Regions from separate parts of the Salinibacter ruber DSM 13855 genome, predicted to be linked through region 2. Evidence: riboswitches for the same ligand, from Rfam matches in the RefSeq annotation. Region 2 holds a riboswitch; the other holds the start of a gene.

Region 1 (7,477 bases), 470 kb from region 2:
AGCGCCCCTGGTCGTCGGTCGTCGTCCCCCGCATGCTCTCCGCGATGAAGACGTTCACGTCCGACAGGGGAGCGCCGGTCGCCGAGTCTACGACGGTGCCCACCAGGGTGGCCCGTCCGCGTGCAGGGGCGGGCTGCTGGGCGTTGGCCGCCTGCCCGGCGCCAAGTAGCGCACAGAGGCAGAGGAAAAAAGCGAGATGGGGACCCCCTGTGACACGACGCATGGGACAAAGGCGAGCCGGAAAAGAAGCAGTGTAGGTGGGACAGACTGGGTCTACCCTCTGCGGCGCGGGCGAGGACAACGGGCGCACCTCTCCGGCCGCACACTCGTCCCCCAATCATGTGTGCCCGGCGGGGGCAGGGAGTTACAGCTGCGCCAAGGCAGGAGACGCATCCGCTCGGGCAGCGCCTCCGTCGGAACCACATCCGCCGGGAGATCCACAGCCCCCACGATCGGGAGCCGGCCCGGTTTGGGGCACCGGGGCCGCCGTCCGCAGCGGGACAGGTGCTGAGGCACAGCGGCAACCCGGAGCGACCGGGTTGAAAGCAGGGGCGGAAGCTACACGGCGGATGTGAGGCGACGGGCTCCCCAGGGCGGGGGCACGCAGGCTACACCGCGTCGCTTTCCCAGCCCTCGGTGAAGATGCGGCCGTCGTCGACGCCCTCCTCCTGCAGCATCTCTTCGCTGTCGACCACCATCGGGGGGATCCCGCAGATGTAGTAGTGCGGGTCCTCGAAGCGCTCGTCCACCACATCGCCCAGGTGGGTCTGTACGTGCCCGGTCGGCCCGTCCCAGTCCTCGTCGGACAGGGAGTAGAGCACCTCCAGATTGTCGCGGCCCGCGGACAGGTGGTCGAGGGTCTCCCGGTACATGATGTCCTCCTGCGTCCGCTCCCCGTAGAGGAACGCCGCCCGGCCGCTGCCCTCGCTCAAGTACTGCTTGAGCATCGCGATCATTGGGGTGATGCCCGTCCCCGTCGAGAGGAACACGACATCTCGGTCCAAGTCGCGCAGATGCAGGTTGCCGCTGGGCTTGGTAATTGTGATCTCCTCCCCCACCGACCGGTCGTGCATCCAGGTCGAGGCCGTGCCGTCCTCGTAGCGCTTGATGCCGAGGGCCAGGGCCCCGGTGCCCGGCAGGTTGACCGGCGTGTAGGGCCGCCCGACGACGTCTCCGTTCTGCTCAAACTTGATCACGACGTGCTGGCCCGGCTGGTAGGAGAAGGTATGGTCCCCCGCCTCAAGGATGAACTGCTTGACCCGAGGGGTCATTTCGTGGATGGAGGTAAGCGTGGTTTCTAGCGTGTCGGAAGCCATAGGGGGCGGGTTCTTGCGTTGGTAGAGTTCAGAAGGGGAGTGCAGGCCGCTTTACATCGAGGGTGATGGTCAACAGACCGCAATCCGGGTGGGGTGGGAACGTCAGGCGTACGGACGACCGGTCGTGCAACCGAAGAGACAATCATACTGCCCGGCGCAATTTCCAAAAGGCCAGGCGAGGGTCGAACGGGACGCGACCGGGGCCGTGACGTTCACGGAAACGCACAAAAGGGGCGGCGCAGGGCCGAAGTATGGGGTTGACCCCTTCGGAAAATTGGAAACGGGTTCTTGTGAGTTTTGTGCTAGAAGGAGGCAACGAGGGACAGCCGGAAAGATTCCGGGGGCGGGCGATTTTGGTTGCTTAGTTAAGTTGTTGTGTCTCAGTCCGCCTGTCACGAGGAGGCACCCGCTGAGCCTTCCAGGCAGGATGGCGACGGCGTATGGGTTGAGGGGACGTGGCGTGCCGTCCCCGAACGAACTCCTCTGGGCTGCCCTCCGCGGGGCTCCCTGTACTGTAACAGGATCGCCACGCCCCACTGCTTGCAAAAATTTCCGCCGGGTGGCCATTGACGTCGATTCGGGCACTCCTTATGATGCATTTGTGCACGCGCTAGGGGTGCCTCGACGCCTGTGCCTGTGGCCAATGCAGCGCAGTCGAGGCTGAGATCACACCCTTTGAACCTGACCCGGTTCGCACCGGCGTAGGAACTCGTCTTGGCCCGTCCTGACTCTTCGCCCACGGCCGTGGGCAGGGAGGCACTGCTGGCGCTTCTTTTCTCGTCAATCGCCAGCACAACCTCCGTTCCCGAAATGGACACGATTCGCCTGGGGCTCGAGTGGTTTCTGAATCCGGACCACACCCCCCTTCTTCTCGCCAAAGAACACGGCTGGCTCGAAGACGCCGGCCTGAACCTCGAGGTCATTGAGCCGGAGGAGCACCTCGACGCCGTCACCGCTATCGAAGAAGGCGACATGGACGTGGCGGTCACCGAGCCGCTCCACCTCGTTGAGGACCGCGCCGCCGGCCGACCGGTCGTCGGCTTCACCCGGTTCCTGCACACCAACGGCGGGGTGATGTACCGCCCCGACGCCGGCATTGAGCGCCCTCGCGACCTCGCCGGGACACGCCTGCAGTATCCTGGGGCCCCCGGCCCCGGCGGCCCCGCGATCGCCGGTTCGATGGTCGAGGCCGACGGCGGAACGTACGATCCCGACGCGTTCACGCCGGTCGACTACGGCTTCTACCACACCGACGCCCTGGTCGACGGGGAGGCCGACGCGGCCACGCTGGCCTTCTATAACTTCGAGCTCGTGGAGGCGGCCCACCGGGGCCTTGAGGCGGAGTTTTTCGCCCTCAAGGATTGGGGCATACCGGACTTCTGCCAACTCGTCTTGATCAGCACGCCCAGTCGGCTGGAGGAGCGCCGAGACGCCTTCGCCCGCCTCGTGGAGGTGCTGCGCCGGGGAATCGACCTTCTGCACCAGCGCCCGGCGGAGGCGCGGGCCGTCTACGCGCGCCGCACCGGGGCGGACCTGGACGACGAGCAGACCGACGCGATCTTCGGGGCCACCCTGCCGTGCTTCACGTACGACCTGTCGATGACGGCACAGTACTACGAGCAGCTGGAGGCCTGGATGGCAGGTCGCAACCTGATCGACGACCGTCCCGGGAAAGGGGCGTACTGGACGAATGCGCTCGCGCTCCCGGGTCCGGGAACGCCGTCGCAAGAGACCGCGGCGGCCCTCAGATGAAGCGCCCCCGCTTTCACGAAAAAAGGCGCGAGCGTCGACTCGCCAGCTCGTCGTCCGCCGTGCGGCCCCCGGCACAGACGCCGGGGGCCGTTCCTTATTTTGGGAGTGCGTCGACGGCGCTCTCCCGGTGCCCGCGCGACTGGCGGCTCCGTCCCGAGGCGAAACTGCCCCGACCGAATTTGGGTATCCCCCAACAAGGAGCCCACTTCCGCATCCCCTCATCCCGTCCCCGACTCCGCCATGGCGCTCATCGACTGTCCCGAGTGCGCGACCGACGTGAGTGAGCACGCGGAACGTTGTCCCCACTGCGGCTATCCGTTCGAGGAGCCCAGCGGTCCCGACAGGGAGGCGTCGTCCTCACGGACATCGACATCGGGTTCAACGACTGGGCAGTTATTCTTCTCAAGGCCGGCCTGGCCGCGTTCCCGGTCGCCATCATCGCCGTGCTTCTGTACTTCGTCTTGACCATCGCGGGCACCGCGCTGGTTGGCGGGATTGGGGGGTGACCGTGGCCTGCGCCGGCCATCGCCGCGAGCCGGCCCCCATCATGGTCGCGAAAGGAGAAGCGGGACTGCCGTCGGGGGCAACGATCCTCCGAGATGGATTCCGCCATCTACGAACGCCCGGGGCAGATGAGCGAAAGCGGAATGCACGCTACGAACATCGGTCTCGTCACGGCCTGCATCGGGCTCGGGACAGGAGCGTACACTGGACCGTTGCCGGCCCGAATGGGCGTCTCCCCCATGTTCGCTCTCGGGCCCGTCGCGACCATCGGCAGCGGTGGGCCCCGTGCGGTATTTTCGTGACGTACGCCGCCGGCTTCCGCCCCTCTCGTGCAGAACATTCGGGCACACTGCAACGACTTCGACACGGTGTGGCACCTGCGGGCTTCCGGTCCGTATCGTAATGTTGAAATTCGCACTCTCTGATACGGAGGGACTACTTCCCCCTCCGCTCGTGTCCTTCGTCATAACCGCCCAACAGCCATGAAAGCCACCTGGAACGACATCGTTCTCGCCGAGAGCGACGATACCGTCGTCGTTGAAGGCAACCACTACTTCCCGCCCGAGTCGTTGAACAAGGACTACTTCAAGAAGAGCGAGCACCGCACCACCTGCCCGTGGAAGGGCAAGGCCCACTACTACGACCTGGTCGACAACGGCAACCGCGCGGAGGACTCCGCCTGGTACTACCCGGATCCGTCCGACGAGGCCTCCGAGCTCAAGGACCACGTTGCCTTCTACACCAGTCAGGTGGAGGTGACGGAGTAGAATTGCCCCTCGCGGTCCGGCCGTCGGGCCGCCCCCAATCGTTTTCGTGCACGACCGCCCGCCCCAGATGCCTTCCCCCGCCTCCTCCACCGCTACTGCGTCGGACAAAGCCGAACGCTACGCCGACACCCGTCGTCGCATCGACGCGCTGCTGGACGGCCCGACCGACTGGGTGTCGGCGATGGCCACCGTGGCGTGCGAACTCCACCACTCATTCGACCACTACGACTGGACGGGCTTCTACCGGGCGGTGTCCGATGACGAGCTGCTCGTGGGGCCGTACCAGGGCCCGCACGGCTGCCTCCACATCGACGTTGATCGGGGCGTGTGCGGCGCGGCGGCACGGACCCGCGAGACGCAGCTATGGCCGGACGTGTCCAAGGCCCCGGACCACATCGCGTGCCAGTCGTCCACCCAGTCGGAAATCGTCGTGCCCGTCCTTACGCCAGACGATGCCCTGCTGGCCGTGCTCGACGTCGACTCCGATACACTCGGCGCGTTCGACCCGACCGACCGGGAGCACCTGGAGGCCCTGTGTCGGGACCTCGGCGCGCAATTCGGCGACACAGAACTGAGGTAGCCTGTGGAGCGGCCTTTCGTCCCTGATGCACGTGCACGCGTCAGCCATGGCGCGCGGCCTCCGGCACCGCACGTCGGGCCCCTCTCAGCTCGCGTCCTGCCCTCGCCTCTCCTCTCGCCACTTTCCTGACGCTTTTCAGAGCCCGAATGAGCGAGAACGTCCCGTGGATTCTCAAGATGGCCTGGCGCGACAGTCGCGGCAGCCGCACGCGACTGGCCCTCTACCTCTCCGCGATGGTGCTGGGCGTGGCGGCCCTCGTGGCCATTCGGGGCTTCGGCGAAAATCTGACGCGGACGGTCGACCGGGAGGCGAAGACGCTCCTGGGGGCCGACCTGAAAATCGAGAGCGATGCGCCGTTTCGGGACTCCACCGAGGCGCTCCTCGACTCGATCGGCGGCACCCAGTCGCGCCGCATCTCGTTCGCGTCGATGGCCTACTTTCCCGCCACCGGCGGCACGCGGCTCTCCGCCGTGCGGGCCGTGGAGGGCGGCTTTCCGTTCTACGGCGCTTTGGAGACGCGCCCCGACGACGCGGCGGCCCGCTATCAGGCCGAGGACGGCGCCCTCGTGGACGGGGCGCTCCTGCGCCAGTTCGGTGTGGAGGTGGGCGACTCCGTCCGCATCGGGGAGACGCAGTATCCCATTCTCGGGGAGCTGAAGCAGGCCCCAGGCGAGTCGAGCTTTACCTCGGCCGCCAGCCCCCGCATCTACCTGCCCCGCGCCCGGCTCGACACGTCCCTCTTCGGCCGCGGGAGCCGCGTGGAGTACGAGGTGATGTTCGAGTTCACGGAGGCCCGCGACCGGAATGAGTTGATTGCGGGGATCGACCCCTACCTGGACCGGCACGACCTTGACCTCGACACCGTGGAGGAGGCGGCCTCGGGCTGGCAGGACGGCCTCAGCGACCTGTATCGGTTCCTCGGCCTCGCCGGCTTCGTGGCGCTGCTGCTGGGGAGCCTCGGCGTGGCGAGTGCGGTGCACGTGTACGTCCAGCGCCGCCTCACCTCGATCGCCGTCCTGCGCTGTCTGGGGGCGAAGGCCGGGCCCACGTTCCGCATCTACCTCGCCCAGGCCGGCGTGCTGGGCCTGATTGGGGCCGGCCTCGGCAGCCTTCTCGGCGTGGCCCTGCAGGCCTTCGTGCCCCGCCTCCTGGCCGACTTCCTGCCCGTCGAGGTCGCCTTCGCGGTGTCGTGGACCGCCGTGGGCCTGGGGCTGGTCGTCGGGCTGGGCGTGACGCTCCTCTTCGCGCTCTGGCCGCTGCTGGAGGTGCGGGGCGTCTCGCCGCTCCAGGCGCTACGCACCGAGGTGGACCCCTCGACGGGAGGCTGGCGCGACCCCGCCCGGTGGGCCGTGGCCATCGCCGTGGCGGCCACGGTCTCGGGCATCGCCGTGCTCCAGGCGCCCACCTGGGAAATTGGGCTCGGCTACGCCGTCGGCGTAGGGGCTGTGTTTGGGGTGCTCGCCCTCGTGGCTCGGGGCATCATGGCGGGCGTGCGCCGCTTTTTCCCCACCTCCTGGTCCTACCCCTGGCGGCAGGGCCTGGCGAACCTGTACCGGCCCCACAACCAGACCACCGTGCTGCTGCTGACGCTCGGCCTCGGTGTCTTTCTCATCACGACCCTCGTGCTCGTGGAGCGGACCCTCCTGGAGCAGATTCAGGTGGCCGGCGGCGAGAACCGCCCCAACCTCGTGATGTTCGGCATCCAAAACGACCAGATCGACGGCGTCCGCAACGCCGTGGAGAAGGCGGGCGCCCCGGTCCTGGCCAGCGAGCCCATCGTGACGACACGCCTGCAGGCCCTGCAGGGCCGCTCCCTCAAGGCCCTGCGGCAGGACTCGACGGTCAACGTGAGTTGGGCCTACGAGCGCGAGTACCGCGTCACGTACCGGGACCACCTCACCGAGAGCGAAACGGTCGTGGCGGGCGAGTTCGTCGGCTCCGTGGAGGGCACCCCGATGCAGTCCGGCGAGGCCGTTCCCATCTCGATGGAGCAGGAAATGGCCCGGGAGGAGCTCAACGTGGGCGTCGGCGACACCCTCACGTTCGACGTGCAGGGCCGGCCGGTCACGACCTACATCTCCAGCCTGCGCGACGTGAACTGGCAGCGCATCGGCACCAACTACTTCGTGGTCTTTCCCGAGGGCGTGCTCGGGGCGGCCCCACAGACCCACGTCCTGCTCGGGCGCACCCCGAACGACGACGTGGCGGCCGCGGCGCAGCGGAACGTGGTGCAGGAATACCCGAACGTGTCCGCCATCGACCTGTCCCTCATCCTTTCCACGTTCCAGGACCTCTTCGGGCGCCTCGCGTACGTGATTCGGTTTATGGCCCTCTTCAGCGTGTTTACGGGGCTCATCGTGCTGGCCGGGGCGGTGGTGGTGAGCCGCTACCAGCGGGCTGAGGAGAGCGTCCTTCTGAAAACGCTGGGCGCCTCGCGCCGCACCGTGCAGACCATCATGACGGTGGAGTATCTCTTCCTCGGGGCCTTTGCGGCCGCGACCGGCCTGCTGCTGGCCCTGACGGGCGCGTGGGGGCTTTCCTACTTCGTCTTTGAGGGG
Region 2 (7,477 bases):
CTGGTCGGACTGGCCCTCATTCTGGGGGCCAACACCTTCATCAGCCGGGGCGACGACCACGACGTGGCCGAACTCGCGGGGGCCGACGCCCGGAAGGCGCTCCTCATCCTGGGGATCATGACGGCGCACTCGTTTGCCGAAGGGGTGGGGGTGGGCGTCTCCTACGGGGGCGGCGACGAGCTGGGGGCGTTCATCACCGCGGCCATTGCCGTTCACAACATTCCGGAGGGCCTGGCCATCAGCCTGGTGCTCGTGCCGCGCGGCACGCCCCTCTGGAAGGCGGCCGGGTGGAGCATCTTCACGAGCCTGCCGCAGCCCCTCATGGCGGTTCCCGCCTTTCTGTTCGTGCTCGTCTTCGAGCCGTTTTTGCCGATCGGCTTTGGGCTGGCGGCCGGCGCGATGATCTGGATGGTCTTCGCGGAGCTCATCCCGGATGCGCTGGAGGATGTGCCCGGTCCTACCGCGGGGGCGGCCGTCACGCTGGCGTTCGCCGCCCTCTTCGCGTTCCAGCATTTCGTGCTGCACGTGTAGGGCGGATCGCGGCCGTCCCCCCGCCGCGATCGGGCAGGCGTGCCAACGTGGGCTTCACACGGCCCGTCCCCTAAAAGGAACACATGTAAACACAAGTAGTTATAGAAAGCGCACGACACCGAGGGGGCCCGCAGGCCTCCGACGACGGCTGGTTCGCGGTATTCTCGCCACAAAACCCGATCCCCTGACCCTTATGTCCGCTCCCGACCCCAACACGACGACCGCTTCCGCCCCCAGTACGGACGTCGCCCCGGAGACGGCGGAAGCCGACGTGACGACCGGACTGAACGCCCTTCTGGCCAACGCCACGGTGTTCTACCAGAAGGTGCGGCACTACCACTGGAATGTGACCGGGCCCCACTTCTTCACGCTCCACGAGGAGTTCGAGGCGCTTTACACCTTCTGGAACGACGCCATCGACGAGATCGCCGAGCAGGTGCGCAGCCGGGGCGACCGGCCCGTCCACACCCTCGCCGACGTTCTGGATCTGGCCTCCCTGGAGGAGGACCCGAGCACCCCGGCGGCCGAGGAGATGGTCGAGGTCGTAATCGCGGACCTCGCGGCCCTCGACGAGCAGGTGCAGCAGCTTGCCGAGCGGGCCGAGGAGGCCGACGATGCCGACGGCGCGGCCACTGTGCTCGAGGACCTCAGCGAGCAGATTGAGGAGGACCGCTGGATGCTGCGGGCCTGGCTCAACGACCTGTAGTCCCGCCGGGACGTGCAGACATGGCCCCCGTTTCCGGACCGGGAGCGGGGGCTTTTTCTGTTTGTAGCCGCTTCTCGTCGCAGCGCCTCTCCTCACGTCGACGAATCGCCGGGAGGGCATTGCACCGCTCCGTTTTCCCCTCTAGTGTCTCATGAACCGCGCCATTGACTGGTTTGCGCGTCACGGCGTGGCGGCCAACCTGCTTATGATGCTCCTCCTGGTCGGCGGGGTCGCGGCCGGGGGCCTCGTGGTGCAGGAGAACTTTCCCGAGTTCAGCCTCGACGCCGTGGAGGTGCGTGTGCGCTATCCCGGCGCCTCCCCCGAGGACGTCGAGGACGACATCATTCGGCGCGTGGAGGACCGCATCGAAGGCGTCGAGGGCATCGACCGGCTGCTGGGCACCGCGGCGGACAACATTGGGGTGGTGACCGCGGAGCTGAAGCGCGGCACCAACCTGGACCGCGCCCGCACCGACATCAAGTCGGAGGTCGATCGCGTCACGTCGTTTCCCGAAAACGCGGAGGAGCCGGTCGTGACGGAGGTGACCAACCGCGAGCAGGTGCTCCAGGTGGCCCTCCACGGAGAGGCGTCCCTGCGCGCCCTCAAAAACGCCGCCCAACGCGCCGAGGGGGACCTCACGCGCACCCCGCAGGTCTCGTATGCGGAGGTCAGTGGCGTGCCCGACGAGGAGATTTCCATCGAAGTGTCCCGGGGTGCCCTGCGGGCGCACGGGCTCACGCTGGCGCAGGTGTCGCGGATCGTGCGCGAGGGGAGCCTCGACCTCCCCGGCGGCAGCATCGAGACGGAGGACTCGGACATCACCATTCGGACCGAGGGACAGAACTACACGAAGTCGGACTTCGAAGACATCGTCCTGCTGAGCCGGAATGACGGCACCAACGTGCTCCTCGGAGACGTGGCGACCGTCGTGGACGGGTTCGAGCAGAACTCAGACCTCCGCACGCGATTTGACGGCGATCCCGCCGTCCTGCTCAACGTCTTCCGGACGGGCGACGAGCAGGCGCTGAGCGTGGAGGAGGCGGTCAAGACCTACCTCAGCGAGACGCTCCGTCCGACCCTGCCGCGGGGCATTGAGGCCACCGTCTGGCGAAACAGCGCCGAGAGCCTGCGGACGCGCCTCACCATCATGGTCGAGAACGGGGTCCTGGGGCTGGTTCTCGTCCTGGTGGTGCTCACGCTCTTTCTTGCCCCCCGGAAGGCGTTCTGGACCGCCTCGGGCATCCTTCTCTCGTTCGTCGGCGCGCTGATCTTCATGCAGCAGTTGGGCGTGTCGATCAACATGCTGTCGGTGTTCGGCTTCATCATCGCGATGGGCATTGCGGTGGACGACGCCATCGTGGTGGTGGAGAACGTCTACGCCGAGCAGGAGCGCACGGGCGCCCCGCTGACGGCGGCCGTGGAGGGCACCCAGCGCGTGGCGACGCCCGTGGTGTTTGCCGTGCTCACCACCATCGCCGCGTTCGCGCCGCTCCTCTTCGTGGGCGGCACGATCGGGAAGTTTCTCGGCGACATCCCCACGGTCGTCATCTTCGTGCTGATCGTGTCGGTGGTGGAGGTGCTCTTCGTGCTGCCGGCCCACCTGTCCCACGGCACCGGCGACGACGGCCCGTCCACCGCCGTGGGCCAATGGCTCGACGGGATCCGTGCCGGGGTCCACGACCGCCTCGTGGCGTTCGTCCACGGGCCGCTGACGACCCTCCTCCGGTTTGCCACCCGCCGCTACGGGGTGACGCTGGTCGGCGGGCTCTCGCTCCTCGTCGTCACGTTTAGTCTCGTGGCGAACGGGTACGTCAAGAACGAATTCTTCCCCAGCATCCCCGGCAACGTGGTGACGGCCCAGCTGGAGATGCCGCCGGGCACCAATGCCGACGAGACCGCCCGCCGGGCCGAGCGGCTCCGGGCGCAGGGCCTGGGCGTGCTCCGCGATCTGGAAGAGGAGGCGGACGAGCGGCTGCTCGAGAACACCTACACGACGGTGAGCCGCCAGCCGGTGGCCTCGGGCGGCCGCACGCAGGCCGGCTTCACGGCCCCGCGCCCGAACGTGGCGGAGGTGAGCATCGAGATGGTGGACGCGGAGGCGCGCAGCGTCCCCTCCCCGGTTCTCGAAGAGCAGTGGCGCGACACCGTCGGAACGCCCGCCGGGGTGCAGTCCCTCGCGTTTACCAGCACCGCGGGCGGGCCGGGCGGCGACCCGGTCTCTGTGCAGCTGTTTGCCCCGACGACCGACGTCATGACGCGTGCCGCGGACGTCGTGCAGGACACGCTCCGGCGGTACGCCGGCGTCCAGGACGTAACAGTTGACTGGGAGGAAAAGCGCGAACTGTCCCTCCGCATGAAGCCGGCGGCCCGCTCCCTCGGGCTCACGCTGAGCGACGTGGCCCGGCAGGTGCGGGCGGCCTTCTTCGGCACGGAATCGTTCCGCCTGCAGCGGGGCGAGGACGAGGTGCGGGTGTACGTCCGCCTGCCCGCTGCGCAGCGGAGTGCCGTGGCGGACCTGAGCGACTACCGCATCCGCGCGCCCGGCGGCGCCGAGGTTCCCCTGGAGGAGGTGGCGACGGTTTCGCTCGGCTACAGCCCCACCCAGATCGACCGGCAGGACGGGCGCCGCGTCGTCACGGTGAGCGCCGACGTCAATCCCGCCGTCACGACGGGCGGGGCGGCCACGGCCCGCCTCGAACGGGCGACGCTTCCGGCCCTGCAGGCGCAGGTTCCGACCCTGTCCTATCAGTTCGGCGGCCAGCAGCGCGAGCAGCGGAAGGCACAGGGCTCGCTCCAGATTGGCTTCTTGCTGGCCCTGTTCGCGATCTACGGCCTCCTGGCCATCCCCTTCCGCTCCTACGTGCAGCCGCTCATCATCATGAGCACGATCCCCTTCGCCTGGATCGGCGCCCTGTTCGGCCATTTTCTGCTCGGGTACAACCTGATCCTGCCCAGCATCTTCGGCATCATCGGACTCAGTGGCGTCATCGTGAACGACGCGCTCGTGATGCTCGACTTTGCGAACGAGGAGCGGGACGAGGGGGCCTCGTGGCGCGCGGCCCTCGTCCGGGCCGGACAGGTGCGCTTCCGGCCCATCCTGCTGACCTCGCTCACCACCTTCTTTGGCCTCGCGCCCTTCATCCTGGAGCGGAGCGTGGAGGCGCAGTTCCTGGTGCCCATGGCCATCAGCCTGGGCGGTGGCATCCTGGTGGGCACGGCCGTGCTCATGCTGATCGTGCCGGCCCTGGCGATGCTGCAGCGCGACGTGGTGGCGGGCCTCCGGTCCCTGTTCTGAGGTGATGCGCGCCCTTGCGTCTGAACACCACGGGGGCGCATTGCGGCGTCCCCGCGGCCATCCGACCGGCCTCACTTTCTACTCCTCTCCCATGACCTTCTACCCCATGACCGTTCACCGCATGAACGCTCTCGTTTGCCGCCGTGCGCAGTCCCTTTTGCTCCTCGCTGCGGCTCTCTTGCTGCCGCTGGGCGCCCAGGCACAGCCCACCACGTCTTCGCCCGATGCGCCCTCGCGGGCCGCGGCAGAGGCGCCCCGCACGGCCTACCTCGTCCGCAGCGCCGACATGCTCCCGGTGGTGCTCATGAGCGCTCGCACCTCGCTCACCGGCGAGGCGGACGGCTTTGCGGCCGCGGCCGCTGACGTGGTGGTCGTGGGGCCCGCCGTGAAAGGCCTCGTGACGGGCGGCCCGCACGCCGCCGCCCTGACCGAGAGCCTCGACGCCGGGGTTCGCGTGGTGGCGTGCGGCCTCGCCATGAAAAAGACAGGCGTGACTGAAGGGGATCTTCTCGATGGCATCGACACCGCCCCAAACGGCTTCCACGAGCTGTTTCGGCTGGAGGCGAAGGGCTACGTGACGCTCCAGTTGTAGGCCGCTCCGGCGCCGGACCCGCAACGCGGAGGCGCTCCTACACCGGCCACTCCTGCTGCGTCCAGGCCTGGTCCCAGAACATCCACTCGTAGCGGACGCTCGTGGTAAACGCCGTCTTGGCGCGTTCGCGTGCAGCGTCGTCGGCCGCGTCGGCAAACCGTTGCAGGCGTTCCAGCAGGTTGTCCATGTACTCGTTGAACTCCGGGTCGCGATACATGGCGAGCCACTCGGCGTAGGGATGGTCCTCGGGAATCGCGCCCATGTCTCGTTCGAGGCGCTGCCCGAGCTCCACGTAGAGCCAGGGGCAGGGCGTGATGGCGGCCGTGCCCGCCACGAGCGTGCCGCGCTGGGCCCGCTCGATCATGTGGTTCTGGTAGGCCCGGTTGTTTGGGGTCAGCTGGAGCTGGCGGATGTCGTCGGGGCCGTACCCGAGCTCGTCGCCGTAGCCCTCGTGGAGCTCCCCCTCGACGACGATCGCGAGGCGGGCCGCGTCGATGAACCAGAGCGTGTCGTCCGGGTCTGTGCACTGGGTGGAGAGGAGAGAGGCGGCGTCGGCAAACGCCTCCAGGTAGCGCGCGTCCTGCATCTGGTAGAACATGAAGGTGTCCGCGTCCAGCGTGCCCTCGGCGAGGGCGTGGACGAACGGGTGGTCGAAGGCCGCCGTCCACGTGTCGTCGGCGTGGTCCAGGCAGGCCTCCGCAAAGGGGGGCACGGAGAAGGCACGGGTGTCGAGGGGGGCAGTCAGGTCCATGGGGGCTTCGCGGGGTGGGTTGCAGAACGAAATGAACGCGAAGCCAGGGGCGCGAGGCCCACAGAAAGACGGGGGAGAACTGTGCTTTCCTGCGCCGGCATGACCCGGATCAGGTTCGGAGGGACTCTCTCAGCCCGGCCGCCGTGCGGCGCCGAACACCCCTAGCTTCATCCCAAACGATATGCAGGAGCAGGGAAAGCGTCCAGCGTGTGGGGGCGGCTTGGCGCAGGCCGCGGGCAAATTTCCAAAACCTTTCTCCGTGTCCCCACGCCTGCGCCGCTAGGCCGGGTCCGGGGCGTCCGCCGCGGGCACCCGCACGGTGAAGCAGCTGCCCTCGCCCTTTGCGGTCTCGACCGCGATCGTGCCGCCCATCTGCTCGATCGCCTGCTTCGTGACGGCCAGGCCGAGGCCTGTGCCCTCGTACGTCCGGCCGGTCCCCTCCGACTCCTGGCGGAACGGCTCGAAGAGCTCCGGCACGTGGTCGGGGTCCATGCCGACGCCGGTGTCCTCGACCTCCAGGGCCACGTCGTCCCCCCTCCGGCCGGCCCGGACGCGGACCGTCCCGCCCTCCTCGGTGTATTTGAGGGCGTTGGAGATGAGGTTTTGGAGGGCAATGCGCAGGCCGCCCTCGTCGACACGAGCCCAGAGGGGCCCCTCCGCCGTCTCCCCCTGCAGGTCGATGCCTTCGGTGAGGGCCTGGGGCTCGAACAGGTCGGTGGCCTCCGCCACCTCGTCCGCCAGGTTCAGCGGGCTGCAGTCAAGCTCCATCTCGCCGGCCTCCAGCCGCGAGAGGTTGAGCACCGTGTCGAGCGTCTCCAGCAGGCGGTGCCCGCTCTCTTCGATGAGGTCGGCAAACTGGTCGAGGGCGGTGACCGCGTCGGGGGGAGAGTCCGAATGCTCCAAGAGACTCGTGGCCTCGTCCCCGATCACCTCGGCGAACCCAATGATCGAGGTCAGTGGGGTGCGGATCTCGTGGCTCATGTTGGCGAGGAAGGCGCTCTTCATTCGATTCAGGCGCTCGGCCTCCTCTTTGGCCGAGACGAGTTCGCCTTCGTATTCGATCCGGTCGAGCACGAGGGCGGCGTAGGTGGAGAGAATCTCGATCAGGCGGCGGTCGAAGCCCGCGATGGCTCCGGCCTCCAGGGCCGCGACCGAGATGGTGCCGTGCGTCCCGATCGGCACGACGGCCGTGGCCCGCACCGCCCCGTAGTCGACCGAATCGCCGACGGCACTCAGGTCGTCGAACAGGGCGGTCGCCCCGTCCCGGAAGGCTGTGGCCACGACGCTCTCGCCCGTCACGTCGAAGGACGACGGGTTGGGAACGTGGTCGGCGACGTCGGGCGAGGCCTGGACCGGGACGAGGCGTTCGTCCTCGCGAAAGCGGACGATGACGACAGGGTACCCGAACACCTCGTTCACCAGGTCCACGATGGAGCGGCCCACCGCGGTTGTGCTTTCGGCACGGAGCACCTGGCTCGTCGTGGTGTAGAGGGCCTCCACCTTGTCCTGACGCGCCTGGAGGACCTGCTCACGGCGCTTCCGCTCCGTAATGTCGGTGGCCACCCCGATAATGCGTTCGAGCCGCCCGTCCTCGCCGTACAC

The links. A riboswitch is a leader RNA that binds a small molecule or an ion and turns the genes downstream of it on or off. The one in region 2 is predicted to bind thiamine pyrophosphate.
Region 1: another riboswitch for thiamine pyrophosphate. It lies ahead of SRU_RS03715 (ABC transporter substrate-binding protein); the one in region 2 lies ahead of tenA (thiaminase II).

What each region holds. Positions count from the first base shown of each region.
Region 1 covers NC_007677.1:904,644-912,120, reverse strand. Annotated here, with positions in the region: gene SRU_RS03725 (carboxypeptidase-like regulatory domain-containing protein) at 1-223, opposite strand, end outside; gene SRU_RS03720 (ferredoxin--NADP reductase) at 609-1,316, opposite strand; TPP riboswitch at 1,919-2,041, shown strand; gene SRU_RS03715 (ABC transporter substrate-binding protein) at 2,127-3,068, shown strand; partial or broken gene SRU_RS16005 (hypothetical protein) at 3,309-3,362, shown strand; gene SRU_RS03710 (hypothetical protein) at 3,365-3,574, shown strand; gene SRU_RS03705 (DUF427 domain-containing protein) at 4,055-4,339, shown strand; gene SRU_RS03700 (GAF domain-containing protein) at 4,407-4,919, shown strand; gene SRU_RS03695 (ABC transporter permease) at 5,066-7,477, shown strand, end outside.
Region 2 covers NC_007677.1:437,519-444,995, forward strand. Annotated here, with positions in the region: gene SRU_RS01775 (ZIP family metal transporter) at 1-531, shown strand, start outside; gene SRU_RS01780 (Dps family protein) at 725-1,237, shown strand; gene SRU_RS01785 (efflux RND transporter permease subunit) at 1,389-4,532, shown strand; gene SRU_RS01790 (DsrE family protein) at 4,654-5,124, shown strand; gene tenA (thiaminase II) at 5,162-5,875, opposite strand; TPP riboswitch at 5,945-6,048, opposite strand; gene SRU_RS01800 (PAS domain S-box protein) at 6,155-7,477, opposite strand, start outside.